DNA from 3 places in the Crystallibacter crystallopoietes genome. Region 1 is predicted to be linked to each of the others. Evidence: riboswitches for the same ligand, from Rfam matches in the RefSeq annotation. Region 1 holds a riboswitch; each other region holds the start of a gene.

Region 1 (10,585 bases):
GCTCGCCGTACAGGCGCAGGAGCATGCGTATGCCCGGTGGACATTGGCGCAACGGTGCCGTGGCCAGGCCAGGGACAACGCGGCAGCCGTGGATGCGGCGTTGTCAGCGGGCACTATCCTGCGGACCCATGTGCTCCGGCCGACCTGGCACTTTGTCCTTGCGGAGGATCTGCGCTGGCTGATGACTTTGTCCGGCCCGAGGCTCAGGACCGGCAATAAGACCCGGGACCGGCAGCTCGGGCTCGACGCGGAGATCGTCGGCCGCAGCAACGACGTCCTCGGCGCGGCCGTAGACGGTGGCCGGCACCTGACCCGCGACGAACTGGCCGCGGAACTCGAACGGGCGGGTCTGCTGGCGGATACCGGCGAACGGCTCAACGGGGCACCCCTGCGCGGGCAGCGCCTGGGCCATCTGGTCTTCCATGCGGAAATGGACCAGGTGCTGGTCAGCGGCGTACCTCGGATCAGCGAAAGCGGCGCGGTCCGCCAGACCTACGCGCTCTTCGACGAACGGGTGCCGGCCCTGGCAACGGACTACGACCGCGACCAAGCACTTGCCGAACTTACCCGGCGCTACTTTTCCAGCCGCGGACCCACCACGGTCAAAGACTGCGCCGTCTGGTCCGGCCTGACACAGGCAGACATCCGGCGCGGGCTGGCTGTGCTCGCTGCAGGCAGTCAAGAAGACGTACGGCCGGGCGACCGCTCCCAAATGCAGTCGTTCAGCGCCGACGGCTACCACTTCATCATGGCCTCCGGCCCCGCACACTCTGCCACGGAAGCGGCCACCGCCGGATCAGACGTTGGCCTCGCACCACCCAGCGCTGCGCCGGCAGCCCCTCGGATCGACTTGATCCAGTGCTACGACGAATACGTCATGGGGTACACACCGACCAGACACTACCTGGGTGGGACGGCCCCGGCCTCAGTCGCGAGCAAGCAGCCCAGTCACGTGGTCCTGTTGGACGGGCGCATGATCGGAAACTGGCAGCACACGCTGAAGCCGGAGTCCGCCGTCGTTAGTATCTTGCTGCACCGGACGCTGGGGCCGTCGCAGCAGTGCGCACTGGATGCCGCCATCGCCCGGTATGAGACTTTCCTAGGCCGCCCTGTCACGGTGGACCTGCTTGACTGAATTTTGCCCGGATCAGCTGCGCGGGAAGAACTGGGCAACCAGCTCGTTGTGCAGCTGGTGGATGTCCGTCAGGAAGCCGTCGTGGCCGGTGGGCACCTCGATCATGTGCACCTTGGGCGGTGTGGGCAGCGCTTCGGCCAGCTGGCGCGACTGCTCCGGGAAGTACAGCCGGTCGGAGTCCACCGCGGCGATGAAGAAGTCCGTGTCGACGTCTGCCAAGGCCTGCTGCACCGAGCCGCGGCCGCGCGCGACGTCGTGGCTCATCAGGGCTTCGGTCATCAGGATGTAACTGTTTGCATCGAACCGGCCCGCCAGTTTGTTGGCCTGGTGGTCCAGGTAGCTTTCCACGGCATACCGCCCGCGCTCTGCCGGGTTGGCGCTGCCGAAGGGCTGCTCGGTCCCCTGGGCATTGCGGCCGAAGCGGTACTCGAATTCGGGCTCGGACCGGTAGTTGATGTGCGCGATCCTGCGCGCGATGCCGAGGCCGGCGTCGGGCGCATTCCCTTGGTAGTAGTCGCCCCCGTTGAAGTTCGGATCGAGCCGGATGGCCAGCACCTGCGCCTGTGCGAAGGCGATCTGCTCAGCAGTGCTTGCCGCACCGCAGGCTATCACCGCACAGCGGGCGGTCCGCTCCGGGTAGGTTGCGGCCCATTCCAGCGCGCGGGCACCGCCCATGGAGCCGCCGAGAACTGCATGCCAGCGCTGGATCCCCAGCTGGTCGGCCAGCCGCGCCTCGGCGTGGACCGAATCGCGGATGGTCACCAGCGGGAAGCGCGAGCCCCAGGGCTTGCCGTCAGGCGCCGGGGAGGACGGGCCGGTGGAGCCGTAGCAGCCGCCGACCATATTGGCCGCCACCACGAAGTACTCGTTGGTATCGATCGTGGCGCCGGGCCCCACCAGCGCATCCCACCAGCCCGCCTCATCCGTATCTCCGCGCGCCACATGGGTGCTGCCGGTCAAGGCATGCGCAATGAGCACGGCGTTGGAGGCATCCTCGTTGAGAGTGCCCCAGGTTTCGTAGCCCAGAACGGTCTCGGGCAGAAAACCGCCCGTTTCCAGCTCGAGGGCTCCGATGGACGCGTAACGCAAAATGCCGTCCGCCACCGTGTCCAGCAGCTCCTGTGGTTGCAGAGTTGTCAATGCTATGCCTGTGATTCCTTCATGAGGCCGCGCTCAGGCGGCACCCTTGGATGCGCGGAAACCGGCTTCGAGGTCCGCGAGAATGTCGTCGATGTGCTCGATGCCAACGGCCAGCCGGACCAGTCCCGGCGTGACACCGGCGGCGGCCTGCGCCTCCGGGGACAGCTGGGCATGGGTGGTCGACGCCGGGTGGATGACCAGCGAGCGGACGTCGCCGACATTGGCCACATGGGAGTGCAGTTCCAGTCCGTCGACAAAGCGCTTGCCGGCCTCGAGCCCGCCGGCGATCTCGAACGCGATGATGGCGCCGGTACCCTTGGGCCCGTACTTACGGCCGCGCTCGTACCAGGGACTGGAAGGCAGGCCGGCGTAGGCAACGGAGGCAACGGCGTCGTGCTTTTCAAGCCATTCGGCCACCTTCTGCGCATTCTCCACATGCCGCTCCACGCGCAGGCTCAGTGTCTCCAGGCCCTGGGCAATCAGGAACGCATTGAACGGAGCGGCGGAGGAGCCGAGGTCACGCAACAGCTGGACGCGGGCCTTGAGGATGTAGGCCAGGTTCGCGCCGAGCGCGCCACCGACGCCGAGGTCGCGGGCGAAGACCAGGCCGTTGTAGCTCTCGTCCGGCGTGTTGAAACCGGGGAACTTCTCCGGATCCTTGGCAAAGTCAAAGTTGCCCGAATCCACGATCACGCCGGCGATGGCGCTGCCGTGGCCGCCGAGGTACTTGGTGGCCGAATGGACCACGATGTCGGCGCCCCACTCGATCGGGCGGATCAGGTACGGGGTGGCCAGCGTGTTGTCCACGATCAGCGGCACGCCTGCTTCGTGGGCGATGGCGCTGATGCCTTCGACGTCGAGCACGTCCTGGCGCGGGTTGGACACGGCCTCGCCGAAGAACGCCTTGGTGTTCGGCTTGACGGCCGCGCGCCACTGGTCCAGGTTGTCCGGATCCTCGACGAAGGTCACCTCGATGGCGAACTTCTTCAAGGTGTTCTTGAGCAGGTTGTACGTGCCGCCGTAGAGGCTCGGGCTGGCGACGACGTGGTCGCCCGCCTCGGCGACGTTCAGGATGGAGAACGTGGACGCCGCCTGGCCGGAGGACAGCAGCAGTGCTCCGACGCCGCCTTCCAGGTTCGCAATCCGGTTCTCCACGGCCTCGGTGGTCGGGTTGCCGATCCGCGTGTAGATGGGCGCCAGCTCGGCCAGCGCGAAACGGTTGGCCGCGCTTTCGGCACTCGGGAAGACGAACGACGTCGTCTGGTAGATGGGCAGGGCACGCGCGCCTGTTGCGGTGTCCGGCTCCTGGCCTACATGGATCTGGCGGGTTTCGAATGACCAGTCGTTTGACATGTGGAACTCCCTCTTGTCTCAAAGGGGTCTGCCCGGGAACCGGATTTCCGGCATTTTTCCTCGGGTGACCCGCGCTTGCGTCCCGCCTGATGGCGGGAGCCTGGTCCTCACCCGGGGCACCCCACCGCGGTTGGAGGGTTGCCGGCCAGCTAGCCGGGGCTTGTTGCTGGCACTCATGACCTGTATCTAGGTTCGGCGACGGGCACTTTTTCAGCAAGTATGTGACGGCGTGTGAATGTCAGTTAGGACACCCTTAGTCGAGAGGCACATCACAAAATGCCAAAATGAGGCATGCGTTTCGATCATGTCTCATATGCCTGTGAACCCGATGGCCTGGCGGCTACAACCGAACGGATTTCGGCAGCCCTGGGTATCGAAGCCGTCAAGGGCGGCGTCCATCCCCGCTTTGGAACCCGCAACATGATTTTCCCCCTGACGGACCATCATTATCTTGAGGTCGTCGAGGTGCTGAACCACCCCGCGTCGGACAAGGCGCCGTTCGGCCAGGCCGTACGTGCCCGCTCCGAAGCAGGCGGCGGTTGGATGGGCTGGTGCGTCGAGGTTGACGATCTGGCTCCGTTCGAGGAGCGGCTGGGCCGCCATGCGGTGCCGGGCGGCCGCAAGTTCCCGGACGGCCGCGAACTGACCTGGCAGCAGATCGGCATTAAGGGCCTTATCGCGGACCCGCAGGTTCCGTACATGCTGCGCTGGGACGAGGGCACCGAGGAGCTGCACCCGTCGAAGGCGTATCCTGCGACGGCGAAGCTGATCGGGTTGACCATCGGCGGCTCCTCCACGCGTGTGGCGGACTGGCTGGGAACACCGATCGACGCGTTGCTGGATGATGTCAAGGTTGCCTGGACGGCGCCGAACGGCACCCCGGGCATCATGTCCGTACGGTTCGAGACCGACAAGGGCATCGTCGAACTCTAACTGCACCTTTTCGGAGGCTTTCGCTCCGCTTTGGTATTGGCTCTACTGAGCCAGTATCCAAAGCGGAGCATTTCATTTGCCGGACACTGGGAAGACGCCGCGGCGGGAGAAGTTATTCGCCGATGCCGATGGCGGAGCCGAAGAGGGCGTAGCCAACGAACCCTGCGATGTCGAGCACGGCATGGGCTATCACAAGCGGCATCACGCGTTTGGTGCGGGTGTAGGCATAGCCAAAGACGAGGCCCATCAGGAAGTTGCCGATGCCAGGCCCGATCCCCTGGTACAGGTGGTAGCTGCCTCGGATCACGGCGCTGGTGAAAATGATGGTCCAGGTGCCCCAGCCCAGCTTGGCCAGCCTGTTGAAGAGGTAGCCGACCACAACGACTTCTTCCAGCACCGAGTGGCGCAAGGCGGACAGAACCAGGACCGGGACAGTCCACCAGTATTCGTCCAGTGCAGCCGGGACTATTGCCGTCGTAATGCCCAGGGCGCGTCCGCCCGCATAGACACCTAAGGTGCCCGCACCGATCAGCAGGGCCAAACCGAAGCCCAGTCCAAAGTCCACGCCCGGCCGGCAGAAGGTAAACCCGATCTTCCGGAAGGCCTCGCGGGCGCGTTCGCCCGGTGCCGTCAGCAGGAACAGCACCAGCGCCACGGGGACCAGGGCAAAGAAGATTGCCAGCAGCTGGTAGAGCAGGTCGAACAGCTCCCGCTCGTTCAGGACAGGATTCAGCGCCGTGGTCTGCGACCCGAGCGGCGCCCGCGTCATCTTTTCCAGCAGGTTCACAATGGCGTAGACGGCAGACTGACCCAGGGAGAGCCCCAGAACTATCAGCACTTCGGCGCGGTAGTAACGGCGGGTGCGGGGCACGGTGTCGGTGGCTGCGGTCTGGCTCTGCATGGGTCTATCTTGCCAACTCCTGCTGGGAGCGTGCTCAACAAGGACGGATCGGCGCAATCCCGCGGCCTGGCTCTGGACGCCGGGGAACCCGCGTGCGAAGGTCAAAAGACAAATAAACAGCCGAAGGAGAGGGAGGCCCGGCGTGCTCAATCTGGAACCAGCCGCGCGGCAGGTGGCGGAAATTGTCAAGGGCATCGGGGACGGTCAGCTGGCCGGGCCAACGCCCTGCGAGTACTACAGTGTCGGGGACCTGCTCGATCACTTCATGGGCCTGACCGTCGCGTTCAGGGACGCGGCGACCAAAGCATCGATGGAGCCGGGCTATGACTCTGTGCCGCCCGACGCCCCGGACAATCGTCCCTCGGCTGCGAATCTGGACCCGGATTGGCGGAACCTCCTCCCCCAGCGCCTGGATGACCTGGCGGCTGCCTGGCAACATCCGTCCGCCTGGCAAGGTATGGCGCAGGCCGGCGGCGTGACCATGCCGGCCGAGCTCATGGGCCTGGTGGCTACCAACGAGTTGGTGGTGCACGGCTGGGATTTGGCCGCGGCCACGGGCCAGTCGTTCGACGCCGACACCGCCAACCTGCAGGCGGCCTACGAATTTGCCGAGCTTTCTGCTCAGGAAGGCGAAGCCCGCGAGGGCTTGTTCGGCCCGGTCATCGAGATTCCCGCCGATGCACCGCTGCTGGACCGTTTGCTGGGGCTGACGGGACGAAATCCCGGCTGGACCGCGAAGTAGCGGCAGCCGGCATCCCGGGTCAGCGTACCCATGGGAGCGGCAGGCAATCAGCGGCGAAAATCAGCGCACTTGCACGCCCGCGCGCCAGACCGCGGCGGTCAGCGGCATGCCGGGCCGGTAGGCCAGATGCGTGGCCGAGGGCGCGTTAAGCAGATGCAGGTCGGCCCGGTGTCCGACGGCGATCGAGCCCACCGCCCGCTGACCGTCGACGTCGGCGCCAACGTGCTTGCCCAGGGCAAGGGCGCCCGCAAACGTCGCCGCCCGGACTGCCTCCTGGACGCTCAGTCCCATCTGCAGGACCGCCGTGGTCACGCAGTAGTTCATCGAGCTTGTGTAGGAAGTGCCCGGATTGCAGTTGGAGGCCAGGGCGATTTCGACGCCGGCATCGAGCAGTTGCCGTCCCGGTGCCAAGGGCTGCCTGGTCGAGAGATCGCAGGCCGGCAGGCAGGTGGCCACGGTGCCGCGCTCCCCCGTCCCGGCCGCGCGGTCCCACCCGGACCAGCTGTCGGCCAGCGCTTTCACATCGGTGTCCGCCAGATAGTTGACGTGGTCCACACTGGCGGCGCCGAACTCGACGGCGAGCTGCACGCCCGGCCCCTCGCCCAGTTGGTTGCCGTGCACGCGGAGTCCGAGCCCGGCATCGCGGCACGCTGCCAGCACACGACGCGACTGCTCCTCGTTGAAGGCGCCGCGCTCGCAGAACACGTCAGCCCACTGCACGTATGGCCGGACCGCCTCAAGCATCTCGCCGCAGACCAGCTCCGTGTAGGCATCCGCGTCCATCCCGTCCGGAACCAGATGGGCACCCAGATAGGTCACCTGGTCCGCCACCGTGGAGGCGATGCGCGCGGACCGCGCCTCGTGCTCCACATCCAGCCCGTAACCGGTCTTCGTCTCCAAATACGTTGTTCCGCCGGCGACGGCCTCGGCGACACGGCCCATCAGCAGCCGGGTCAGGTCGAAATCGTCCGCGGCCCGGGTGGCCCCGGTGGTCACGGCGATCCCGCCGGCCGCATAGCTTTCCCCCGCCATCCGCGCCTCGAACTCAGCAGTCCGGTCCCCGGCGAACACCAGGTGGGTGTGCGAATCAACCCAGCCCGGCAGCAGCGCGCGGCCTTCGGCGTCGTACATTTCATCGGTTTGCGGCGCCTGGCCAGCGGGTCCGATCCAGCTGATCCGCTCACCCTCAATAACGACGGCGGCGTCGCGCAGCACTGAGCCGGCCCCGCGTGCCGGGTCCTGGGTCATGAGCTCGCCGATGTTGGTGATCAGCGTGGACTTGCTAGCGGTCATTTTTGGAGGGCTCCCTTGGCTGCGGTGTCGCCGGTTGCTGCGGCGTCGACGTCGGTGATGGCTGCCGCGAGCAGCCGGGCGGGATCGCCCAGCGTCGCGTGGATGCCTTGGCGGGCGGCGAGGCGACCGCCGACGACGACGGTCCTGACGTCCTGCGCGGTGGCGGAAAGTGCCAGCTGGTCCGGCTGCGAGCCGATGGTGCGCAGGCTGCCGGGGTCCACCGCCATCAGATCGCAGTACTTCCCCCGTTCGAACCCGGGCAGCCTTCTGCCCTGCGAGCGGGCGCCGGCGTCCGAGGCCGCCTCGTGCAAGGCTTCGGGCGGGAACCAGCCGCGCTGGCCGGACCGGAGCCGTTCGCCATGTTCGAGGGCCCGCATTTCCAGCCAGGGATCGACGACGGCGTGCTGGTCCGTGCCGAGCGCGATGCGCGCCCCGGCGTCGCGCAGTGCCGCTGCCGGACCGATGCCGTCCGCCAGGTCCGCCTCGGTAGTCGGGCACATCACCACGGTGGCATGGGCGGCGCCGAGCATGGCGATGTCCTGCTCCGTCAGGTGGGTGGCGTGGACGGCCGAAAGCCGGCGGGTGAGCAGGCCGCTCCGGCGCAGCAGCGCCGTCGGGGTCAGCCCGGTGGCCTGCAGGCAGGCTTCGTTTTCGGCGGGCTGTTCGGAAAGGTGGATGTGCAGCGGAATCTCCGGCGGCAGCTTCTCGGCAATGACCGGCAGCACGTCGGCGGGCACCCCGCGCACCGAATGCAGGGCGGCACCAACAGTGACCTGGTCCGGACTGAATTCCCGTGAAATGGCTTCGCGCAGGGACTCCAGCCGCGACAACCACGCGTGGACATCCGGATCGCCGAACCGCAGCTGTTCCGGCGAGAGCTCCTGCCCGATCCCGCCGGCGAGATAGCAGGTGTCCAGCAGCGTCAGCCTGATCCTGGCGTTGACCGCCGCCCTGGCCAAGGCGAGCTCCATGGCATGGGGGCCGTCGGCTCCGTTCGAGGCTGCGCTACCGCTGCCGTCCGCGCTGCCGTACGGGTCTGTGCTGCCGGCGCTGGCCTCGCTCCGGGCACTCCCCGGGCTGCCACCATTGCCTGTGCTCCCGTACGGCGTGCCGTCGGGACGGTGGTGGACGTAGTGGAATTCGGCCACGCTGGTCCAGCCCGTCACCACCATTTCGGCAAAGACGGCTGTGGCCAGCTGCTCATACAACGCCGGGCTCAACGCCCCGGCCGCACGGTACATCTGCTCCCGCCAGGTCCAGAAACTGCCCACGCCCATGTCATGCGTGCGGCCCCGCAGGACCCGGTGGAAGGCATGCGAGTGGGCGTTGGAAGCAGCCGGAAAGGCTACGCCGGAGACGGGCAGGTCCGAGGCCTTCCGCTCCGCGCCCAGCTCAAGCCGGGTCACAATTCCGGATTCGTCCACCTCCACGCGCACGCCGGACACGACGCCGCGCCCGCGGATCCAGGCGGCTTCGCACCAGACGCTCACAGCAGCCCCTCCAGTACGTCGGCCAACGCACCCGCGCCCGCGTCGGCGTCGTCGTCCTCAACGTGTTCTTCCGGCGAGTGGGAGATGCCGGTCGGGTTGCGCACGAAGATCATGCCGGAGGGCACATAGCCGGCCAACACACCGGCGTCATGGCCAGCACCTGTGGCGAGCACCGGCGCCCCGGGCAGCGCATTTTCGAGCTGCCGCTGCAGTGCCGCGTCGAAGTGGACCGTGCCGGAATAGGACTCCTCCGTCAGCGTCACGGAACAGCCCTCGAACGCGGCGATCTTCTGTGCCTTGCCGTGGATCGCCTCCACGAGGGCGGCGGTCACGGCGTCTTCCGGATGCCGGACGTCGAGCCACAATTGGACCCGCGAGGCGATCACGTTGGTGCCGCCGGGGATCGGTTCCAGCCGCCCCACCGTGGCGCGGGCGTCCGGCTGGGCGGCGGCCGTTTTCTGCACGGCAAGAATGATCTGCGCTGCCGCCACCATGGGATCCGCCCGGTCCTGCATCAGGGTGGTTCCGGCGTGGTTGCCCTGGCCGCTGACCGTCAGCTTCCAGCGTCCGTGGCCCAGGATGGAACTGCCGACGGCGATCGCCGGCCCCTCCTCGCCGAGGCCGCGGCCCTGCTCAACATGCAGTTCGACGAAGTCGCCGATCCGGGCCAGCGCTTCCTCGTCCCGCCCGAAGTGCTCCGGGTCCAGCGCGTTCCCCCGCGAGACGTCCGCAAAGGTATTGCCGTCCGCGTCGCGCAGGTTCCGGGCCTTGTCCGGATCGATGGCGCCGGTTAGCAGCCGCGAGCCGAGGCAGGCCACGCCGAAGCGTGAGCCCTCCTCCTCGGGGAAGACCGTGATGGCGAGGGACCGGTTGGGCTGCACCCCGCGCTGCCGCAGGACGTCGACGGCGGCGAGTGCCGAAGCAACACCGAGCGGACCATCGAACGCGCCCCCGCCGGGGACCGAGTCCAGGTGGCTGCCGGTGACCAGCGCACCTTTTTCGGGTGCGCCCCACCAGGCCCAGATGATGCCGTTGCGGTCCGTCTCGACCTCCAGCCCGCGCCGCCCGGCCTGTTCGACGAACCACCCGCGCAGGTCCAGCTCCGCCGTCGAATACACCGGACGCGAGTATCCGCCGCGGACAGTATCACGGCCGACGTCGCTGATTGACTCGAGCAGCTGGGAAACGGTTTCCAAGGAGGACCTCCGGATGGGACGGGCGGACAGGAGAACGGGGAAAGACGAACGGGTGGGACGGGGCGGGATCAGGACTCGGTCATCGGTACCCGCACCCCGCGCTCGGCAGCAACCTCAACGGCCCGATCGTAACCCGCATCCACGTGCCGGATCACTCCCATGCCCGGATCGTTGGTCAGCAGCCGTTCCAGCTTCTGCGCCGCCAATTCGGTGCCGTCGGCAACGGAGACCTGGCCGGCGTGGATGGAGCGGCCGATGCCGACGCCGCCGCCGTGGTGGATGGACACCCAGGTGGCGCCGGAGGACGTGTTGACCAGCGCATTCAGCAGCGGCCAGTCGGCAATCGCGTCGGAACCGTCCGCCATAGATTCGGTCTCGCGGTACGGGGAAGCCACGGAACCG
Region 2 (10,585 bases), 1.8 Mb from region 1:
CCGAACCGCCGTCGGTGTAGGCCACCGGGTTGAGGAACCCGTTCAACAGCGGCGTGTCGTTCGACGAGCCGTCCTCGTTGGTACGCGCGATGGTGTCGGTGAGCATCGAGTGGCCGAACCGGTACACGGCGTGGGCGAACTCGGCGCTGATCGCGGAGTTCACGTCGTCGTGGTAGCCGGAGAACGGTTCGATCAGCGGCTGGACCTTGCGGGCGAACTCCTCGAAGGCCAGGTGCTGGTATTCCATCTCGGTGATGAACCGTGCGGCCTGGAAGAGGCGCTCCCCGTTCCAGCCTTCCGCACCGGCGGCGAGCTGCCATTCCTTCAGGGCTGCATCGCCCCGGGCACTGCCGGTGTCTTCGGTGAGGACCTTCTGGATGTCATCCACCAGTCGGTTGTGCTCGGAGTGGAAGATCTGGTGGATCGAGGTCAGGCCGATGTTCTCGTTGACGCGGCCGTCACCGGCGACGAAGTGCCGGTCAAGCATCTCGTTGTCATACGTGCCCGCGGTCTGGCGTGCGGTGGCCGGGGTGATGGCGGTGTCTGTGTCTGCGATCAGTCCCGGAGCGGGAACCGCGTTGTGCGCGATGTCCTCGATGAAGGCCTCGCTGACCCGCTGAACGTTGGCAGGCGCGGGTACGGGAGCGGCAAGGTTGCCCTCCACGGTTCCCGTCGGCGTCACATACTGCGGGAGGCCGTTGGGGCCCGGAACGAACTTGCCGTACGGATCGGTGAGGATCACCGGGATGTTCAGTGCGTCGGCGTCGACCAGCTTCAGGCCGAGCAGCTCTGCAGCCTGCTTCTTCAGCAGCTGCCAGGTGCCCATGCCGCCGTCGGCCGATGTCAGCAGCTCGCCGGAGGAAACCGGTTTACCGGCGGCGTTCTTCGCATAGGTGCGGAGGAAGACCTGGTGTGCCGGGTGGGAAGCGTAAGTCTGGGACTGGTCCACGTAGGGATTGGTACGGTTGGTGGCTTCCTGGATGTCGTCATCGGTACCCATCTGGCCGTCGGGGCCGGGCTGGTTGGTTGCCCGGGTCACCGCCATGAAGCGCAGGTGCGGCGGCACGTCATCGGCCGTGTTCAGCTTCCCGTCGCGTCCGGGGATCAGCGGATCGTCTTCCTTCAGCGGGACATAGACCGTGCCACCGGACTTGCTGACCAGGTCGAGGCCGTGGTCGAAGAACTGCCCGAAGAGGGTGAACAGGCCGTTATAGGGCGGCGAGAGTCCGACGTCGGTGGTGACATTCGGGATGAACAGTGTTTCCCCTGACGGAACACAGCCCTCGGGAATGCCCGCCGTCGTCGGTGTTGGATCCGTGGTGCAGGGGGCAACGCCGTCGGTGGTCTGGCTGCGCAAGGGAAAGCCCGCCGCCTTGACGGCTGCGGGGTTGGTGGATGTCTGGTCCACAATTAGGTTGCTGATGACGCGCGGCTGCGAGTCCCAGACGTCCTTCTTGGACGCGTACCCGGGATCGCCAGCGGCGGTAACGAACGGCGACGTGCTGTCTTCGGCCGGCCGGAAGTCCGGCGTGGTGAGCCGCGGGAACTTCTCCTGCGCGGCGCCGAATTTTTCGCGGTCTTCCTGCAGGTTGTTGCAGGAACCGTCTACCGTGCGCAGGCCATAGGAGACCAGCGGTCCCGGCACCTGGTTGGGGCCGTCGCCGAGCAGCGCTCCGCAGGGACCCGTGGCGGACGTCGTGTTGGCCACATGGGCCTCGGAAATCTTGATCTGCTTGAGAATAAACGCCAGATCCGCTGGCGTAACGGTAAATCCCTGGCCCACCACCCCAGCGTGGGCCGGACCTGCAAGGGCCGGAAGGCCCAGCGACGTGGTTAGTACAAGTGCGAGCATGCCGGCGACGCCGCGGCGCCGGTACCCAGTTTGTTTCGTGGCCGGTTGTCCGGCTCCAGCTTGTCGGGAGGATGCTTTGCGCCCCCGCGCATCCTCCCGCTTATTCCCCATAACCCTGTGAGTGAACATCTAAGACCCCTCGGTCTCGATTAGCGGCTCATCAGTCGACGCTGACTTCATCGATTGTTAATGGGCCGGAGTTAATCGTCGAGGCAGGACCTTGGTAAAAACCTAGAGATGGGGGGTCTGCGGCATCCCCTAAATAAGGGGATGAGTGCCTTTAGGGTTGGATTGTAGGGAAAAGCAGAGGGGGCAAACGGTTGCCATAGGCACCGCTTGCCCCCTCCAGATGGGTTAATCAGGCTGTCAGCTGGCGTTTCGAGGAGATGACTCCGGTATCGAAACCTGCCAGGTGCAGGCCGCCATGGAAGCGTGCGTGCTCAATCTTGACGCAGCGGTCCATGACCACATTGAGCCCGGCAGCCTCGGCTTTGGCCGCGACTTCCTCGTGCCAGGAGCCGAGCTGGAGCCAGATGGTCTTTGCGCCCACGGCGATGGACTCATCCAGCACGCCGGGGAGGTCATCGTGTTTGCGGAAAACCTCCACCAGGTCCGGGACCTCGGGCAGATCCGCCAGCGAGGCGTAAACCGGCTGGCCCAGGATCTCCTTGGCTACCGGGTTCACAAAGTAGACCTTGTACTTGCTCGAGGAGAGCAGGTACGTGGCCACGAAGTAGCTGGCCCGGCTCGGCTTGTCCGAAGCACCGACAATGGCGATGGTCTTGGTGTTGCGCAGGATGTTCAGGCGCTCCGGTGCGGACGGCCCGACCCACTTGCGCTCTGGCGCGGATACGCTCACTTGGCAGCTCCTTCTTCGGCTTCGACGAGATCCTCGACCGACTCGACCACGCGCGTGCCCGGTTCGGTGTGCGCGCTGCGGGCCGCCGGAACGGTGCAGGACTCTCCGGCGTAGGACGGTGACGCGAACTCGGAGGTGTCGAACACGTCGTCTTCATGGTCGCGGCTGGGGCCGTGCTCGGCGCCGGCATGCTGGGACTCGGCCAGGGCCTGGTCCAGGTCCCACAGGATGTCCTCGACGTCTTCGAGACCCACGGAAATGCGGATCAGGTCCTCGGGCACACCGGCGGCCAGCAGCTGTTCACCGGTCAGCTGCTGGTGCGTGGTCGAGCCCGGGTGCAGGACCAGGGTCCGCGCGTCGCCGATATTGGCAAGGTGGGAGGCCAGCTGCAGGGACTCGATGAACTTCTGTCCGGCAACGCGGCCGCCCTTGACCCCGAAGGAGAATACCGATCCGACGCCCTGCGGGAGGTACTTCCGGCCGCGCTCGTGGTGCGGGTGCGAGGGCAGGCCCGCATAGTTGACCCAGGAGACGCGCTCGTCCGCCTCGAGCCATTCGGCAACCCGGCGGGCGTTCTTCAGGTGCTCGTCCATCCGCTGCGGCAGGGTCTCCACGCCCTGCAGCAGCTGGAACGCGGACTGCGCCGACAGCGACGGCCCGATGTCGCGCAGCTGCTCCGAGCGGAGCTTGGTCAGGAAGCCGTACTCGCCGAAGTTGCCCCACCAGGAGACATTGCCGTACGAGGGTACCGGCTCCGTCATCTGCGGGAACTTGCCGTTGCCCCAGTTGAAAAGACCGCTTTCGACAACGACGCCGCCCAGCGTAGTGCCGTGGCCGCCCAGGAACTTGGTGGCCGAGTGGATGACGATGTCCGCGCCGTGCTCGATCGGACGGATCAGGTACGGCGTGCTCAAGGTGGCGTCGACGATCAGGGGGATCCCGGCGTCGTGCGCTACCGTGGCCAGGCCCTCGAGATCGGCAATGTCGCCGGACGGGTTGGCGACGATCTCCGTGTAGACGGCCTTCGTGTTCTCCTGCACTGCTGCGGCGAAATCGGCCGGATCATTGCTGTCGATGAACGTGGTCTCTACACCGAAGCGGCGCAGGGTGACATCGAGCTGCGTGATCGTCCCGCCGTAGAGCTTGGAAGAGGCCACAATGTGGTCCCCGGCTCCGGTCAGCGCGGCGAAGGTGATGAATTCCGCCGCCATGCCGGAGGACGTGGCGACGGCGCCGATGCCGCCTTCGAGCGAGGCGATCCGCTCCTCGAACGCGGCCACCGTGGGGTTGCCGATCCGCGAGTAGATGTTGCCGTACTTCTGCAGCGCGAAGAGGTTGGCGGCGTCGTCGGTGTCCTTGAAGACGAAGGACGTGGACTGGTAGATCGGTACGGCGCGGGCACCGTGCTCGGCGTCGGGAGTTCCACCCGCATGCAGGGCACGGGTGCGGAAGCCGAATGTGCGTTCAGCCATTAAAGCGTGGCTCCTTCAAAGTTGGTTTCGGGCAGCAGGTCCGTGTTCAGCTCAGTACCGTTCTTGCGGGCCAGGTCTGCCTCGAGTTCGCGGACGATCGGCAGGACGTTGCGGCCAAAGGCCTCGACCTCTTCCTGGAAATGCAGGTAGCAGGTCAGCATCAGGTTCACGCCGATCTTCTTGAAGTCCACGATACGTTGGGCAATCTGCTCCGGCGTACCTATAAGTCCTGTCTTGAAGCCATCGTTGTACTGGACCAGGTCCTCGTAGCTCGAATCGGCCCACATGCCCTTGCCGTCCTTGGTGGAGGCGCCGGCTTCCTGGACCGCGGCGCGGAAACCTTCGACGGCGGGGCGGTGCGCCTTGGCCACGATCTCGCGCAGCGTGTCCTTCGCCTCGGCTTCGGTGTCGCGGGCGATGACGAAGCCGTTCAGGCCGAACTTCGGGGTGCGGCCGACGGCGGCTGCGGCGGCCGTGACGCCGGAGATGTTGTCCTCGAAGCCCGCCAGGTCCTTGCCGTTGGAGAAGTACCAGTCGGCGGTGCGGCCGGCGGCGGCCTGGGCGGCGGTGGAGTTGCCGCCGAAGAAGATCTCCGGGTGCGCCCGGCCCGGGACGTCCAGCGGCGCCGGGTTCAGGGTGAAGTTGTTGATGTTGTAGTACTTGCCGGACTGCGAGTACTCCTGCTCGGTCCACAGGCCGCGCAGCACCCGGATGAACTCCTCGGTGCGGACGTAGCGCTCGTCATGCTCGAGCCACTCCAGTCCGAAGTTCACGAACTCGTCCTTGAGCCAGCCGGACACAACGTTGACGGCCGCGCGGCCGCCGGAAATGTGGTCCGCCGTAATGATGAACTTGGCCAGCACGCCGGGATGCCACATGCCCGGGTGGACGGCGGAGATAACCTTGAGCTTTTCGGTGGCGCCGAGCAGGGCCAGCGAGAAGCTGGTGGCCTCGTGCTGCTTGTCCGCGCCGTAGCTGGCGGCGTAGCGGGTCTGCGTCAGGGCATATTCGAAGCCGGAGTTCTCGGCGATCCGGGCCAGCTTCTTGTTGTAGTCGAAGTCCCAGCTGGTGCGCTGTTCAATGGTGGAGACCACCAGGCCGCCGGAAACGTTCGGGACCCAGTAGGCGAATTTCAGCGGGGTTTCGAGATCAGCTACCTGGCTGACCGAGGTGTTGGTGCTCATGGCGAATTCCTTCAAAGTCTGCGCCGCGGCGCGATGTGCGGGAATCCCGGGCAATGACGATCCGTCGGGCGCCAGGCCGGACAGCCTTGCGCCATCCGGATCAAAGATTGCTTGCGCTCTCTCCATCGCTTCTGGCGGTAGCACCTCTCCGGTGGAGTCCGGATGGTTGCTGCGGCGTCAAAGAGCCAGATCTCTCGGCCGCTCGGGATGGTCCCGACTATTCTCGCAACTGTTACGGGCGGCGGCCAAGAATATTTAGCCGCATTGCGTTCTCCCGGGAGTTTGCCGAGTGTGCTGGATATCAACAATGTTTTCCACAGCTTCGAAGAGGCTCTGGCCGTGGAACTGCATGTTTGGACATCCTCTTGACTATGCAGAACTTGGATCCCATCGCAGAGTATGTGGCACGGTACGGGGGTACGCTCCAGGTCGCGGACTTGGTCAAGGCAGGCTTCGGGTCTTACCGCATCAGGGCAGCCATCGCCCAGGGGGACATTGTTGCGCTGAGGAGGGGCCTCGTCGGAACGCCAAATGCCGACCCGGTTCTACGGTCTGCGCTGATGCCGGGCGGGTTGCTCACCTGTGTCTCAGCCGCCAAGGAGCTCGGCTTGTGGACCATTAAGAATCCGAGCCAAGTGCATGTGTGGACACACAACGGCCGGCACCCCGGCCCCTTCGTCAAACACCGTGGCCAGTTGTTGGGCGAGCGAGGCCCGGGCAATTACGTCGCAGTCCTTGACTGCGTCCTCCACGCCATTCGTTGCCGTCCCCGGCTGGAAGCACTGGTGATTGCGGAGTCGGCAGTGCGCCGGCAAGCAGTAACCCGGGAACAGCTGTTGGAACTCTTACCGGGTAAACGGAACGGTGTCCGCCGGGCAGTGGTCAAGGGCATCGGGGACGATGCCGATTCACCGCTTGAAGTCATTGCCCGGGATCTGTTCCGTACGGCAGGACTTCATGTAGAAACGCAGGTGCGGATCCGAGGGCTTGGACGCGTTGACATGATTGTCGAGCGATGCCTCATCGTCGAGTTGGACGGCTTCGACTTTCACTGGGACCGGGCATCCTTTCGAAACGACCGGAAGCGGAACAACGCCGGCGTCCTGAGCGGCTATCCTACTTTGCGCTATCTGTACGAGGACCTGGTATTTACGCCGGAGAAAGTCGTGGCAGAGGTAAAAACGGCAGTTCGTCGAGTGGCCTGAGGCGAGTTATGCGCGATCGATGGATGCTCGAGCCCAAGTTCAGGCCTAACGGTCCATGTTCTGGAACCTGCCGACGCTGTGACTGGGCATGATGCAGATGCCCCCTTCAAAACATGGGCTCGAGCAGGGCGCGGGAAGGGCAGCAGGGCGCGGGCAGGACAGCGGGGCGTGGGGCCGGTACAGGGCAGCGCAGGGCGGGGGCATGGCAGCGGGGGCAGGGCAGGGCCGAGGGGTCCGGCTGCGGTGCCGGCCCCCGGGCCGGGCTACCGCGCCTCGCAGATCTCCTTGATGTCCGCGATGCAGGGCTCATTCTGCAGGCTCGTGGTGTCGCCCAACGTGCTGCCCTCGAACAGCTGGGTCAGCAGGCGCCGCATGATCTTGCCGGACCGGGTCTTGGGCACGTCCGGGACAAACACGATCTCGCGCGGCTTGGCGATCGGCCCGATCTGGGTCGCAACATGCGCGCGCAACTCGGCAGCGGCCGCAGCCTGCTCAGCCGTCGGCTCGGCGGCCGTGGATGCAGCGATCAGCGACTTGTCCGCCGGCACCACGAACGCGGTGGCCGCGTGGCCGGTCTTCGCGTCAAACGTGGGGCACACGCCGGCCTCCACCACCGCCGGGTGCGAGACCAAGGCGGACTCGATCTCGATGGTGGACAAACGGTGGCCGGAAATGTTGATCACGTCATCGGTGCGGCCGAGGATCCAGGTGTCGCCGTCGTCGTCGAACCGCGCGCCGTCGCCGGCCAGGAACCAGCCCTGGTCCGCGTACTTCTCCCAGTAGGAGGTGAAGTAGCGCTCGGGATTGCCCCACACGGTTCGCGCCATCGAGGGGCCCGTCTTGGTGACCACGATGTTGCCCTGCACGTTCGCGCCTACGCGCTTACCGGCGTCGTCGACAATGTCGGTGGCCACGCCGGGCAGCGCGCGGGTGGCGCACCCCGGCTTGAAGGACGCGTCCGTCTGGCGCGGGGAGAGGATGGTCGCGCCGGTTTCGGACTGCCACCAGGTGTCCACCATGGGAACGCCCGAGGCCGGATCTCCGGTCAGCGAGTCGCGGCCGACCTGGGTGCGCAGCCAGCGCCAGGCCTCGGGGTTCACGGCCTCGCCCACCGTGCCGCACAGGCGGATGGAGCTGAGGTCGTAGTCGGCGGGGATGCCGTCCGGGAACCAGCCCATCAGGGAGCGCACCAGCGTGGGCGCCGTGTAGTAGCTGGTCACGCCGTAGCGCTGGATGATCTCGAAGTGGCGGCCCGGGTGCGGGGTGTTGGGCGTGCCCTCGAAGATGACCTGGGTGACGCCGTTGGAGAGCGGGCCGTAGATCTCGTAGGTGTGCGCGGTGACCCAGGCCAGGTCCGCCGTGCACCAGTGGACGTCGCCGTCGCGCTGGGCCGGATCCGGGTTGCTGAACAGGTACTCGTGGCTGAAGGAGGCCTGCGTCAGGTAGCCGCCGGTGGTGTGGACCAGGCCCTTCGGCTGGCCGGTGGTGCCGGAGGTGTACATGATGAACAGCGGCGTCTCGGCGTCGAATGCCTCCGGCTCATGGACCTCGGAGGCGGTGTCGACGACGTCGTGCCACCAGACGTCGCGGCCCTCCACCCAGTTGATGTCGGTGTGGCCGGTCCGGTTGATCACCAGCACGTGCTCGATCGCGTTGTCGCCGGCAACGGCTTCATCCGCGTTGGCCTTGACCGGGACGGCCTGGCCGCGGCGGAACTGGCCGTCCGTGGTGACCAGCAGTTTGGCGCGGGTGTCCTCGACGCGGAACTTCAGTGCCTCGGAGGAGAAGCCGCCGAAGACCAGCGAGTGCACGGCGCCGATTCGGGCGCAGGCCAGCGTGATGACCACCGTCTCGACGATCACCGGCAGGTAGATGACCACGCGGTCGCCCTTGGTGATGCCCAGGGCCAGCAGCGCGTTGGCCGCCTTGGAAACCTCGCGCTGCAGGTCCGCGTAGGTGACGGTGCGGCGGTCGCCGGGCTCGCCCTCGAAATGCAGGGCCACCTTGTCGCCGCGGCCGGCCTCCACATGGCGGTCCGCGCAGTTGTAGGCGGCGTTGAGCTTGCCGCCGTCGAACCAGCGCAGCTCCGGTCCACGGCGCGACTCGGTATCCACCGGGGTGGAAGAGTGCGCGGTGTGCCAAGGCTCGGCCCAGTCCAGGCGCCGGGCGGCCGCCTCCCAGAAGGCGAGGCGCTCGGCCTCGGTCTGCGGCTCGGCCCAGTCGGTGGCCGGAAGCTCCGGTGCGGAGGTCTGTGCGGCGGCGGTTTCGGCTACGTTTATGCCCATCGTTTTACTGCCCATTTCTCTGCGACTCCGAGGAGCGCGTCGGTTATCTTTCCAATCACGGCCAGCAGGACGATCGCCAGCAGCAACCGGTCCGTGCGGCCATTATTCTGTGAGTCCGTCAGCAGGAAGCCCAGTCCCATCGAGGACGCGATCAGTTCCGCCGCCACCAGGAACAGCCACGCCTGCGCCAGCGCGAGCCGAAGTCCGGAAAAGACCGAAGGAACGACGGCGGGAAGCTGCACCGTGGTCAGCAGTTTCAGACCCTTGAGCCCGAAGGCGCGGCCCGCTTCCACCAGGTTGCGGTCCACGTGGCGCAGCGCCAGCGACACCGTGGTGAAGACGGGGAAGAAGGCGCCGATCAGGATCAGCGTGACCTTGGAGTCCTCGCCGATCTTCATCCACAGGATCAGCAGCGGGACCCACGCCAGGGACGGGACCGCACGCAGGGCACCGATCAGCGGCGCCAGCAGGACGTCGGCCCAGCGGGAGAGGCCCACAAGCGCGCCGAAGGCCAGGCCCAGGGCGGCGCCGAAGGCGAAGCCGATCAGCACGCGCTGCGTCGAGATCGCAATATGCGTTGCGAGTTCGCCGCGCTGGATCAGGTCGGCCGCGGCCTCGAAGACCATGGCCGGCGGCGGCAGCTGCACCACGCTGAAGAGGCCAGCGGACGTGCTCCACTGCCAGGCCGCGATGAGCGCGCCGGGAATGAGCAGTCCAAGGAACAGGCGCGCCCAGCCATTGTCCAGTACCCCGGCCGGGGACCATCCGTTTGCCGGGGAACGGTCCGATGAAGGACCGGCCGGACCCGGCTGAGCTGCGCCTGCGGTTGTTATCGTCACGCCAGTAGCCTCGAGGCCTTCTTTACTGGTGGCGATAACGCTGTTGCCGGTGGCTCCCGGATTCCCGATGTGTGTCATCAGGATTCCTTGATGGCTGACGGATCAGCCTTGAGCACCAGCGAGTCTACGAGCAGCGTGTCGACGGCGTCGTCGATCTGCTTCTGGCTGGCCACGTCGCCGGTTTCGACGAAGGCCGGGCCAATCTTCTCCAGCACCGCGCGCTGCACTTCACCCGGCGCCGGATCGACGTCGAGGTTGCTGCGCTCGGTGATCACCGTGGTGGCTACCTCAAGGTCCAGTCCGGCCACGTCGGCGAGGATCTGCGCGGTCTCTTCCGGGTTCTCGGCGGCCCAGACGCGCGCCTTCTCATACGCGTTGACCACGGTCTGCGCCAGCTCCGGCTCTTCTTCGAGGAAGGACTCGGTGGCGTTCAAGAAGCCGTAGGTGTTGAAGTCGAGGTTCCGGTAGAACAGCTCCGCGCCCTCCTGCTCGGCGCCGGCCATGATCGGATCCAGACCGGACCAGGCGTCCACAGAGCCGTTGTTCAGTGCGCTCCAGCCGTCGGCGTGCTGCAGGTTCTGCACGGTCACGTCCTCCGGGGTCAGCCCGGCCTCCTCGAGGGACTGCAACAGGAAGAAGTACGGATCCGTGCCCTTGGTGGCGGCCACGGACTTGCCCTTGAGGTCTTCGACCTTCTCGATGCCGGACTCCGGCAGCGCCACCAAGGCGGACCACTCCGGCTGCGAGTAAAGGTCGATGGTCTTGATCGGCGAACCGTTGGCGCGGGCCAGCAGCGCGGCGGAACCGGCGGTGGACCCAACGTCGACGGCGCCCGAACGCAGCGCCTCGTTGGCCTTGTTGGAACCGGCGGACTGGATCCAGTTGACCT
Region 3 (10,585 bases), 1.9 Mb from region 1:
GTGCTCGACCACGCCCGCAGGTGCACCTATCTTCTGGCATTGGCCGGCGAGGCATCCCGAGACGAAGCCCGCGACTGGTTCGCCCTGGCCCGGGCCGCGATCGGATCTGTGGCGGGGGCCGGAGACCTTTCCGGTCCCGAAGCCGCCGGGTACGTTCCGGCGGCTTCCAGCGGCCCGGCCTTCAAGGTGCGGGACGGCAAGGATCAGTACCTGCTCAAGGTCCGCCAGGCGCAGGCGGAAATCCATGTCGGCAACTCCTACGAAATCTGCCTGACCACCGAGCTGTCCGCCACGGCAGCCGCTGGGTCGGATCCGCTGGAAACATATCTGTCCCTGCGCCGTCGTAATCCCGCACCGTTCGCCAACTACCTGCGCTTCGGCAGTTTGACCGTCGCGAGTACCTCGCCGGAGCGGTTCATGAGCTTGGCCGCCAATGGCGCTCTGCGCGCCGAACCGATCAAGGGTACCCGGCGTCGGGTCGCGGATCCGGCGGCGGACGCGGCCCTGAAGGCAGAGCTGGCAACCAGCCTCAAGGACCGCGCCGAGAACATCATGATCGTGGATCTGCTGCGCAATGACCTGAGCCACTTTGCCGTGCCCGGTTCGCTGCGGGTCAGCCGCTTATGCGCGATCGAAAGCTATGCCACGGTGCACCAGATGGTTTCCACGATTGACGCGAGCCTGCGTCCGGACGCGTCCCGTGCGGAGGCCGTTGCTGCGGCGTTCCCCGCCGGTTCGATGACCGGCGCCCCGAAAATCAGCACGATGGACATCCTGGACCGGCTGGAGTCCGGCGCGCGCGGCGTCTATTCGGGGGCGGTAGGCTACTTCTCGCTCAACGGTGCCGCCGACCTGTCCGTGGTGATCCGGACCCTCGTCCGGCAGGGAGACAAGCTGACGTTGGGCGTCGGCGGTGCCATCACGGCCGACTCCGATCCGGAAGCCGAATGGGACGAGGTCCGGGCCAAAGCCTTCGGCGTGCTCTCGGCGCTCGGCAGCGTCTTTCCCGACTAAGCCGGCGCGACGCGCGCACCGGCCCCGCGACGCCTTCTGCAAAGAAACCTGCTGCAGGTCTGTTTTTTGGACAGTGGCGCGTGGTAGACCGGAATCGAAGTATTTGGACGAGCGTCCAAAAGATTCGAGGTCATTGCAATGACAACCACCCATGAGAAAACTGCCAAGGGCACCCGGACGCGGGACCGGATGCTGGAGTCCGCCGTCGTACTAATCCCGCAGCTGGGCTGGTCAGCGGTCACGGCCCGCGCCCTCGCCGGGCATGCAGGTGTGCGCCCGGGCATCATCCACTACCATTTCGACTCTTTGGAAGCCCTGCTCGCCGAAGCGGCCGTGGGCGCAGTCCGTGAGGCGCTCGAGTATCCGAGCCGCCAGCTGGAGTCCGGTATCAGTCTTGATGAAGGACTGCGCATGTTCCTCGCCGCGCTGGACGGGTTCGCGCCCGACGAGCCCGTCAATCTGCTGTTCATCGAAACGTTTCTGGCGGCGGCGCGCGGCGGGGTGCTGCGGGATGAACTGGCGCAAGTGCTACTGGATTTCCGCGGCCGCACCGCCCGTTGGCTGGAGCGTGTGGATTTCGACGGCGACGCCGACGCCGCGGCTGCCGTTCTGGCTGCCGCGATCGACGGGCTGATGCTGCACCGGGCGCTTGACCCCGGACTCACTGCCGACGTCGCGTTCCCTGTACTGCGCAGGGCCCTGGGCGCTACTGCTGCAACGGAAGGAAGTTCACCATGAAAGCCATTATCTGCGGTGCCGGCATCACCGGTTTATCCGCCGCCAATTTCCTCAGCGCTAACGGCTGGGACGTCACCCTGGTGGAACGCTCAGCCGGGCCGCGGCCCGAAGGCTACATGATTGATTTCTTCGGCTCCGGTTGGCAGGCGGCCACCCACATGGGCGTTATCGACAGAATCCGTGAAGTGGGATACGACGTCAACCGGATCGACTACGTGGACAGCAACGGCCGAAGCACGGCCCATCTGGGCTACGAGAGCTTCACGAAGGTGGTCGGCGACCGGCTGCGCAGCATCCTGCGCCCCGATCTGGAACAGGCCATCCGCGAAGTGCTGCCGGACTCGGTGGAGCTGCTCTATTCCACCACGATCACCTCGATCCACGACTCCTCCGCCGCCGCGACCGCATCCGGCGGGAAGGTGGACGTGGAACTCTCGGACGGCCGGCGGCTCACCGCCGACCTGCTGATCGGGGCCGACGGGATCCACTCGGACGTCCGCAGCATGGTCTTCGGGCCTGAGGCCGACTACTTCAAATTCCTGGGGTTCCACGTCGGCGCGTATTCCTTCCGCGACAACCGGGTCAAGGACATACTGGCCAACCGTTATGCCATTACGGACACCTGCGGCGAGGCCATGTTCTTCTACCGGTTGCGGGACGGCAGCATTTCGGCACTGGGCGTGCACCGCACCGACAGGCGGGAGCGCCCGGACGATATCCAGCAGGAGTTCCGCGAGCGCTACCGGTCCCTGGGCTGGCTGTGTCCGCTGGCGTTGGAGCATTGTCCCAAATCCTTCTACTACGACCAGGTGGCGCAGATCCGGATGCCGTGCTGGCGCCGAGGCAGGGTGGTGCTGCTGGGAGATGCCGCTACGGCAGTCTCGCTGCTGGCCGGCCAGGGCGCGTCGCTGGGTATGGCCGGCGCCTACGTGCTCGCCGACGAACTGGCCAAACATGCGCAGGTTCCCGATGCCCTTGCCGCCTTCGAGGCACGCTGGCGCCCGCAGGTCGCCGAGCAGCAGAAGGCCGGGGTGTCCGCCGCCAAGTGGTTTGTTCCCGCGGACCGCCGAGCCCTGCTCATGCGGCGGCTCTCGATGCGGCTGATCAAGGTCCCGGGCGTCAGCAGGCTGGTCAGCGGCGCCGTCGTCGGTAAAATCGGGGCTGCGCTCTGAGCACCCCGTCCGGCTCCGGCAGGGCCGGAATTACTGGAGGGTCGCGGTCAGACGGGCCACGTTGTCGACGTAACGCTCCCACCGGGTTCGCTGGCGCCACTCCTCCAGGGTGACCTCCCGGGAAACCTCGCGGTAGCTTTGCTGGATTTCGCGCATCTTGGCAACGATGTCCCCGCCAAGATGCATGACCGACACTTCCAGGTTCAAGGAGAAGGAGCGCATATCCATGTTGCTCGACCCCAGGACGCCGACCTCGTCGTCCACGGTGAAGTGCTTCGCGTGCAGCACCAGCGGTTTCGGATACAGGTAGATGCGCACGCCGGCTTCCAGCAGGGCTTGGTAGTAGGAACGCTGGGCGTGGTGGACCAGGAACTGATCCCCCTGTTCCGAGACGAAAAGTTCGACGTCGACACCGCGCTGCGCCGCCGTCGTAATCGCATAGAGCAGCGAATCATCCGGCACGAAGTACGGGCTGCAGATGGACAGCCGTTCCACCGCCGCGTAGATCAACGTATTGAACAGGCGCAGATTGTTCTCCGTGGCGAAGCCCGGGCCGCTCGGAACCACCTGGCAGGTCATGGGGCCCGGCTCGCGGACCGGTGGCGGCGTGAACAGCTCGCTGCCGAGGGTGTCGTCCGTTTCGCTGGACCAGTCCGTAGCGAACACCACGTTGAGCGCAGTGACGATGGGGCCTTCATACCGGGCCATCAGCTCCACCCACTGCCGGCCGGTCCGCTCGCTGGAGGCACGGTGGTAGCCGGGTTCGATCAGGTTCTGCGATCCCGTGAAGGCCACGCGTCCGTCCACCACGAGAATCTTGCGGTGGTTGCGCAGGTCGATGCGGCGCCATTGGCCCCGCACGGGGAGCAGCGGGAGCATGCGCTGCCACTCAATCCCGCTGCCCTGCAGCCAGCGCCGGAACTGCCGGTAGCCCCTGATCCGCATGGTGCCGAGGTGGTCGAAGAGCAGACGGACCCGGACACCGCGGGCCGCGGCCTCCTGCAGGGCCACAAAGAGCTCCTCGGTGACCTCGTCCTTGGCCATGATGTAGAACTGGATGTTGACGAATTCCTCCGCCTTGCGGACGGCGGCGGCCATCGCGGCGATGGAACCCTCGTAGTCCGGATAAAGCTCCACGTGGTTGTTGTCCACCATCGGGAAAGAGCCGAGCGAGCGGTTCAGTTCGGCGGCCGAATGGACCCAGGCGGGTGCTTCGCGTTCGCTGCGCGGTTCTTCCATGTCCTGGGTGGCTGCCCAGACTTTGCGGTTGATCTCGGTCTGTTTGGCGATCCGGCGGTCCGAAAGCCGGAAACTGCCGAACATGAAGAACAGCGCAATGCCGACCAGCGGAATGAAGAAGATGGCGAGCAGCCAAGCCATGGCGGTGGTGGGGCGGCGGTTGCCCGGCACAATCCCCAGCGCCGCGATCCGGATTCCCATGTCCAGTATCGAAGCCACCACGACAACCCAGTCCGGGAACGTGCCCAGACCCGCAAGCGACCACAACACGGCAGCGAACTCCTCCCTTTCCCGCCGGTCCACGGCGCTGTCCTTGTACAGCCTAATGTGCCCGCGCGGCAATCTATGCTGATCCCATGACAGTTTTGGTGTTTCTCGACCCTGCCCTGGAGAACGGGCGCATCGCCGATGCCACGAAGCCGCAGCTGATGGCGACCGATCTGGGCGCCACCCGTGGCGACGGCATTTTCGAATCGCTCCTGGCCGTGGACGGTGTTCCCCGCAAGGTGCAGGCGCATCTGGACCGGCTGGCGTCCTCGGCGCGCATCATGGACCTGGACATTCCGCCGTCCGATGCCTGGGAGCGGGCCATCGCCACCGCCGTCGCCGAACATGCCCCGGCTGAAGAGCTGGTGCTCAAGCTGCTGGTCACGCGCGGCGTGGAGGGCGCGGAGCGTCCCACCGCGTGGGTGCAGGCCTCGCTGCCCGGTTCCCTCGGCAGGGACCAGCGGCAGGAAGGCCTCGATGTGCTGCTGCTGGACCGCGGCTACGACAGCAACATCGCCGAGCGCGCGCCGTGGCTGCTGCTGGGCGCCAAGACCCTTTCCTACGCCGTGAACATGGCCGCACTGCGCTACGCCAAGGCCAACGGGGCGGACGATGTCATCTTCACCTCCACCGACGGACTGGTGCTGGAGGGCCCCACCTCCACGGTGCTGATGGCGACCGTGCGCGACGGCGTCCGGACGCTCACCACGCCGCTGCTCGAAAACGGCATCCTGCCCGGCACGTCCCAGGGCGCCCTGTTCAACGCGGCCGCGGATGCCGGCTGGCAGCTGGGCTACGGGCCGCTGGAGCCGCACCACCTGCTGGCAGCCGATGCGGTGTGGCTGGTCTCCAGCATCCGGCTGCTGGCACCGGTCAAGTCGATCGACGGCCGGGCCATCCCGGTGTCACACGAGATGACGGAGGAACTGACGGCGCTGCTGGCCAAGGGCAGCCGCGAGTAGCCCAGCGCTTCCCACGGCGGCCAGGGCTGCGGCCTTCCGCCGTCGTAAACCTACGTAACGGTTACCAATGATGACGACGCCGACGCCCCGGCTTGGGTGCCGGGGACGGCCCCGTGCTACTTTCTTGAGCAGAGTAACGAGGTCCAGCGTCAAGCCCTGACTGTGCTGGCCGGCAACCCTCTTCACGGCGGGGTGCCTCAGGTGACTACTCGGCAGTGTTCATTTGGTTCATTTGCAAGCGTGATCAGGAGTGCCCCATGCCCCCGTTGGAACAACCCGTCCAGTCCCCCGTTGGCAATGCAGCGGGCAGCCCCCTGCCCTACCGGTTGCTGACCGGGCCGGACGACAGGTCCTTCTGCGCGCGGGTCAGCGCCGCGCTGGCGGAGGGCTACGAACTCTACGGCAACCCCTCGATTGCCTTCGACGGCGAACGCGTCATCGCCGCCCAGGCCGTGGTGCTGAAGGGACACAGCGCATGAGCTACGCCGGAGACCTCACCGTTCAAGAAGCCGTGGAGAAGCTGCGCGGCGGTGCCGTCCTCGTGGACGTCCGTACCGAGACCGAATGGCAGCAGGTGGGCGTGCCCGTGACGAACGACGACGGCGCTCCCGCGCGCTTCATCGAGTGGAACCGGATTGACGGCAGCCGCAATGCCGGCTTCCTCAACGGGCTGCAGTCGCTGCGCGGCAAGGAGCTGCTGTTGATCTGCCGTTCGGGGCGGCGCTCCATCGATGCCGCCATCAGCGCCACCGCCGCCGGTCATACCGCGTACAACGTGCTGGGTGGCTTCGAAGCCGCCGGCGGCTGGCAGCAGAGCGATCTGCCCTGGAAGCGGGGCTAGCCGATGGTGCCCGCGGAGCCTTCCGGCCCTGGGCCGGACCCGGCGGAGCTGCTCGCCGGCTGGGACCCGCAGACGCGGGCAGTCCGCGGCGGCCTTGACCGCACGGGCTTCCAGGAAACCTCCGAAGCCTTGTTCCTGACCTCCGGCTACGTTTTCGATTCCGCCGAGGCAGCCGAAGCCTCCTTCAACGGCGAGGTGGAACGCTTCGTCTATTCCCGCTACGGCAACCCCACGGTCGCTGCCTTCCAGGAACGGCTCCGGCTGCTCGAGGGAGCCGAGGCCTGCTTCGCCACCGCCAGCGGCATGAGTGCGGTTTTCACGGCCTTGGGCGCCCTGCTCGCCACCGGTGACCGGGTCGTTGCAGCCCGGAGCCTGTTCGGTTCCTGCTTTGTCATTCTCAACGAGATCCTGCCGCGCTGGGGCGTGGAAACGGTCTTTGTGGACGGCCATGACCTGGCCCAGTGGGAGCAGGCCCTCGCCACCCCGGCCGCCGCGGTGTTCTTCGAGTCGCCGTCCAACCCGCTGCAGGAGCTGGTGGACATCCGGGCGGTCGTCGAACTGGCGCACGCCGCCGGGGCGCAGGTGGTGGTGGACAATGTCTTCGCCACCCCGCTGCTGCAGCAGGCAACGGAACTGGGGGCCGACGTCGTTGTTTATTCGGGTACCAAACACATGGACGGGCAGGGCCGTGTGCTGGGCGGTGCCGTGCTGGGGCGTGCGGATTTCATCAACGGCCCGGTCAAGCAGCTGATGCGCCACACCGGTCCCGCGCTGAGCCCGTTCAACGCCTGGACACTGCTCAAGGGGCTGGAGACGATGTCCCTGCGCGTGAACTATTCGACGGCATCCGCCCTGGAGATCGCCCGCTGGCTGCAAACCCAGCCGGCGGTGCGGCGGGTGGTCTACCCGTTCCTCGAATCGCATCCGCAGTACGAATTGGCGCGCCGCCAGATGAGCGGCGGCGGAACCGTGGTCACGTTTGAGCTTGAGCCGGATGCCGCCAGCGGCGCGGACGCCAAGGCCGCCGCGTTCCGGCTGCTCAACTCGCTGACCACGGTGGACATTTCGAACAACCTCGGCGACGCCAAGTCCCTGATCACCCATCCGGCCACCACCACGCACCGCGCGATGGGACCGGACGGACGGGCCGCGATCGGGCTTGGCGACGGCTTCGTCCGGCTGTCCGTGGGTCTGGAAGCCACCGGGGACCTGCTCAAGGACCTGGACCGGGCGCTCTCCAAACCGTAGCCGGCCCGTAGATCCAGGGCGTTGACGAAGGCACGCGCCTTTTGCGCGCAGCCGTAATCGAGGAGGCAGCTGCGGCCCTTCCCAAATCTGAAAAGGGCCGCAGCTGACCAGTGGATCGCGAAGGAGCCGGGGTCAGCCGAGGATGAAGTTCCAGGTCCCGGCGGAGACGGCGGCGGCAACGGCTGCCGCCGAGACCAGGGCACCGCCCAGGAAGACCCAGATATCCACCCTGCTGAACGTCGATTCCCGCGCCCAGGTGCGTTGTGCCCCGCCGAAACCGCGGGCCTCCATTGCCACCGCCAGGCGGGTGGCGCGCCGGATCGCCTGCACGATCAGCCCGAACGCCTGGCCAAGGAACGCGGCGAATTTGGCCAGCGGCTTGTTCTCGGCGCCGACTCCGCGGGCACGGCGGGCCAGACCCAGGGTCCGCCATTCCTCGACCAGCAGACCCACCAGCCGGAGGCCGGCCAGGGCCCCGAGCACAAACCGGTGCGGCAGCTTCAGCTTCTGCGCCAGCGCATCGGCCAGATCGGTGGGGTCAGTGGTCAGCAGCAGGAAGATTCCGGGCAGTGCCACCGCCAGGGACCGCAGCCCGATGGCGACGCCGGAGTTGATGGAATCCTCGGTGAACAGCAGCGGGCCCGCTTCGAAGACCACCGCGCCGGTTTTCTCCGCCAGCAGCGCCGTGCCGTAGGCGCCAACCGCGGCCGCCACCACCAGCGGCCAGCCGCGCCGGAACAATGCCCAGGCGCTGATGCCCAGTACCGGCAGCAGCAGCAGTTCCGCGGCCAGCACCACGCCGGCGCTCACCCAGTCCACGCTGAGCATCACCACTACGGTGACCATGGCAACGGCGGCGAGCTTCGAGAGCGGATTGGCACGGGTGAAGGGCGAGGCAGTCAGCCGCGGGGTCATGATGTCCAGGCTCATGCCGCCCTCCCGCTCGCGACCCGCGCCTGGACCTGTGCTGTTCCCTCCGCCACGCGCAGGACGTTGCCGCCGAGCGCCGCGGTGAAGTCGCCGTCGTGGGTCACGGACACCACGGCGTGGCCTTCGGCGATCAGTCCGCCGAGCAGCGAGACCAGTTCCGCCCAGGTGTTCGCGTCCTGCCCGAAGGTCGGTTCATCCAGGACCAGGATGTCCGGGCTGGTGGCCAGCATGGTCGCCACGGACAGCCTGCGCTTCTCCCCGCCCGAAAGGGTGAAGGGATTGGCCTGCAGGAGTTTGGTCAGCCGCAGCCTCTCGGCGATGGCATCAACGCGGCGGCGCACCTCGTCCTCCGGGAGCCGGGCGACGCGCCGGGGACCGAATTCGAGTTCGTCGATCACCCGGTGGGTCAGGAACTGGTGCTCGGGTTCCTGGAAGACAGTGCCGATCCTAGTGACGAGTTCAGCTGATTTCCACTTGTGCACCGTACTGGCCGCACCCCGCCGGAGCTCCGGTGCGGCCTCAAGCCTGCCGCCCGCGGGGGTCAGCAGCCCGGCCAGGGTCAGCGCCAGGGTTGACTTGCCGGCGCCGTTGGGGCCGGTGATGCTCAGCGCCTCGCCCGCCGCCAGTTCCAGCGAGACCTTACTGACTACCGGCCCGGCCCTGCGGGTCCGGGCCACGGACAGCTCCGCCGCCCGGAGCAGGCCCGTGCCCGGCGTGCTGTGGCTCCCGCCGTTACCGCGGCCGCTGGGGGGCCCGGGCGTGCGCAGCCGGGGCGTGTAGCCGGGGACCCAGACACCCGCTTCGATCAGTCGTTCCCTGGTACCTGCGGCATTGAGCACCTCAGCCGGCGGACCGTCGGCGAGAACTCCACCGTCGGCCGCCAGCACGATGACCCGATCCACCACGTCCGCCCAGATGGCCACGCGGTGCTCCACCACAATCAGGGTGGCGCCGGTGCGCTCAAGCACCCCGACGACGGCGTCCCGGACCTCCAGTACGCCGTCCGGGTCCAGGTTCGCCGTGGGCTCGTCCAGCAACAGGACTCCCGGCCGCATGGCCAGGACCGATGCCAGTGCGAGCCGCTGCTTCTGTCCGCCGGAGAGTGCGGTGGTGGGGTGGTCCAGCGGGACTTCGAGGCCCACATCCGACAGGCTTTTGCGCACCCGCGACCAGATTTCGTCCCGCGGCAGGGCCATGTTCTCCGCGCCGAAGGTGACCTCGTCCCCCACCCGGGCCATGACCACCTGCGACTCCGGGTCCTGAAGCACCAGTCCCGTCCGGCCGCGGGACTGGACCGGGTGCATGCCGTCGACGGTCAGGCGGCCGGCTTCGTCCCCTTCGCCTTCGTCGCCCAGCACCCCCGCGATGGCATGCAGCAGGGTGGATTTGCCGGCACCGGAGGCGCCGAGCAGCAGCACGCGCTCCCCCGGCTCGATCCTGAAGCTCACGTCGCTGACCGCCGGATCCTTGCGGCCGGCATGGCGCCAGCCGTATCCCTCGGCGGTAACGGCGGCCGGGCGGCCGCGCTCCGCCGTCGTGCTTTGAGTGTTTGCCATGGCCTATACGTCTGCCGTCCGGCCGGCGGCAAAGGACGAGAGCGCGCCCGTCTTGGCCAGTCCCCTCATCGCCAGCCAGGGCAGCAGGCCGGCGATGACCACGCCGGAGACTGCGGCGAACAGCGTGTACCAGAGCTTCCAGTCTGTGGCCCATTCCACGTTCCACAGGATGTTCTCGCCGATGGCCAGCGCCAGGCCTGCACCCAGCCCGGCCAGCAGCGACACGCCGAGGTTGAACTTCTTGTAGAGGAAGAGCAGGAAGACCAGTTCCGCGCCGACGCCCTGGATCAGGCCGGAGAGGAGCACGGTGAGGCCGAACTGCGTGCCCAGCAGGCTCGACACGGCGGCCGCGAGGACCTCGCAGTAGATCGCCGCGCCGGGCTTGCGGATGAGCAGCCCACCCAGGACCCCGGCCGTGAGCCAGCCGCCGGCATAGAGCCCGCCGGCTGGCGGGAAGGCCGCGGTCAGCACCGCGATGCCCGAATAACCGGCGGACCAGGCCCAGAAGATAACGCCGATGGCTACGCCGATCACGGACGCCACGACAATATCGACAACTCGCCAGGTGTAACGGGGTTTGCGCGCAGCAGCCTGCGGGGAAGGTGTAACGGTGTTCAT

The links. Region 1 has a riboswitch for S-adenosylmethionine ahead of AC20117_RS16225 (bifunctional o-acetylhomoserine/o-acetylserine sulfhydrylase). Riboswitches for the same ligand answer to the same signal wherever they lie in the genome.
Region 2: it holds a riboswitch for S-adenosylmethionine, as region 1 does, so the genes downstream of both, sfnG (dimethylsulfone monooxygenase SfnG) here and AC20117_RS16225 (bifunctional o-acetylhomoserine/o-acetylserine sulfhydrylase) in region 1, are expected to answer to the same signal.
Region 3: it holds a riboswitch for S-adenosylmethionine, as region 1 does, so the genes downstream of both, AC20117_RS02935 (DUF1737 domain-containing protein) here and AC20117_RS16225 (bifunctional o-acetylhomoserine/o-acetylserine sulfhydrylase) in region 1, are expected to answer to the same signal.

The regions. Positions count from the first base shown of each region.
Region 1 covers NZ_CP018863.1:3,500,523-3,511,107, reverse strand. The annotation lists gene AC20117_RS16235 (winged helix DNA-binding domain-containing protein) at 1-1,135, shown strand, start outside; gene metX (homoserine O-acetyltransferase MetX) at 1,148-2,275, opposite strand; gene AC20117_RS16225 (bifunctional o-acetylhomoserine/o-acetylserine sulfhydrylase) at 2,309-3,628, opposite strand; SAM riboswitch class IV at 3,695-3,809, opposite strand; gene AC20117_RS16220 (VOC family protein) at 3,920-4,561, shown strand; gene AC20117_RS16215 (CPBP family intramembrane glutamic endopeptidase) at 4,674-5,462, opposite strand; gene AC20117_RS16210 (TIGR03086 family metal-binding protein) at 5,605-6,204, shown strand; gene hutI (imidazolonepropionase) at 6,265-7,497, opposite strand; gene AC20117_RS16200 (amidohydrolase family protein) at 7,494-8,987, opposite strand; gene AC20117_RS16195 (allantoate amidohydrolase) at 8,984-10,183, opposite strand; gene hutU (urocanate hydratase) at 10,252-10,585, opposite strand, start outside.
Region 2 covers NZ_CP018863.1:1,749,096-1,759,680, forward strand. The annotation lists gene AC20117_RS08345 (peroxidase family protein) at 1-1,852, opposite strand, end outside; gene AC20117_RS08350 (CoA-binding protein) at 2,211-2,711, opposite strand; gene AC20117_RS08355 (O-acetylhomoserine aminocarboxypropyltransferase/cysteine synthase family protein) at 2,708-4,183, opposite strand; gene sfnG (dimethylsulfone monooxygenase SfnG) at 4,183-5,367, opposite strand; SAM riboswitch class I at 5,487-5,581, opposite strand; gene AC20117_RS08365 (hypothetical protein) at 5,739-6,572, shown strand; gene acs (acetate--CoA ligase) at 6,836-8,872, opposite strand; gene AC20117_RS08375 (ABC transporter permease) at 8,848-9,774, opposite strand; gene AC20117_RS08380 (aliphatic sulfonate ABC transporter substrate-binding protein) at 9,774-10,585, opposite strand, start outside.
Region 3 covers NZ_CP018863.1:606,966-617,550, forward strand. The annotation lists gene pabB (aminodeoxychorismate synthase component I) at 1-1,014, shown strand, start outside; gene AC20117_RS02915 (TetR/AcrR family transcriptional regulator) at 1,153-1,752, shown strand; gene AC20117_RS02920 (FAD-dependent oxidoreductase) at 1,749-2,924, shown strand; gene cls (cardiolipin synthase) at 2,955-4,364, opposite strand; gene AC20117_RS02930 (aminodeoxychorismate lyase) at 4,520-5,392, shown strand; SAM riboswitch class IV at 5,525-5,639, shown strand; gene AC20117_RS02935 (DUF1737 domain-containing protein) at 5,650-5,871, shown strand; gene AC20117_RS02940 (rhodanese-like domain-containing protein) at 5,868-6,233, shown strand; gene AC20117_RS02945 (O-succinylhomoserine sulfhydrylase) at 6,237-7,481, shown strand; gene AC20117_RS02950 (energy-coupling factor transporter transmembrane component T family protein) at 7,614-8,411, opposite strand; gene AC20117_RS02955 (ABC transporter ATP-binding protein) at 8,408-9,967, opposite strand; gene AC20117_RS02960 (ECF transporter S component) at 9,971-10,585, opposite strand.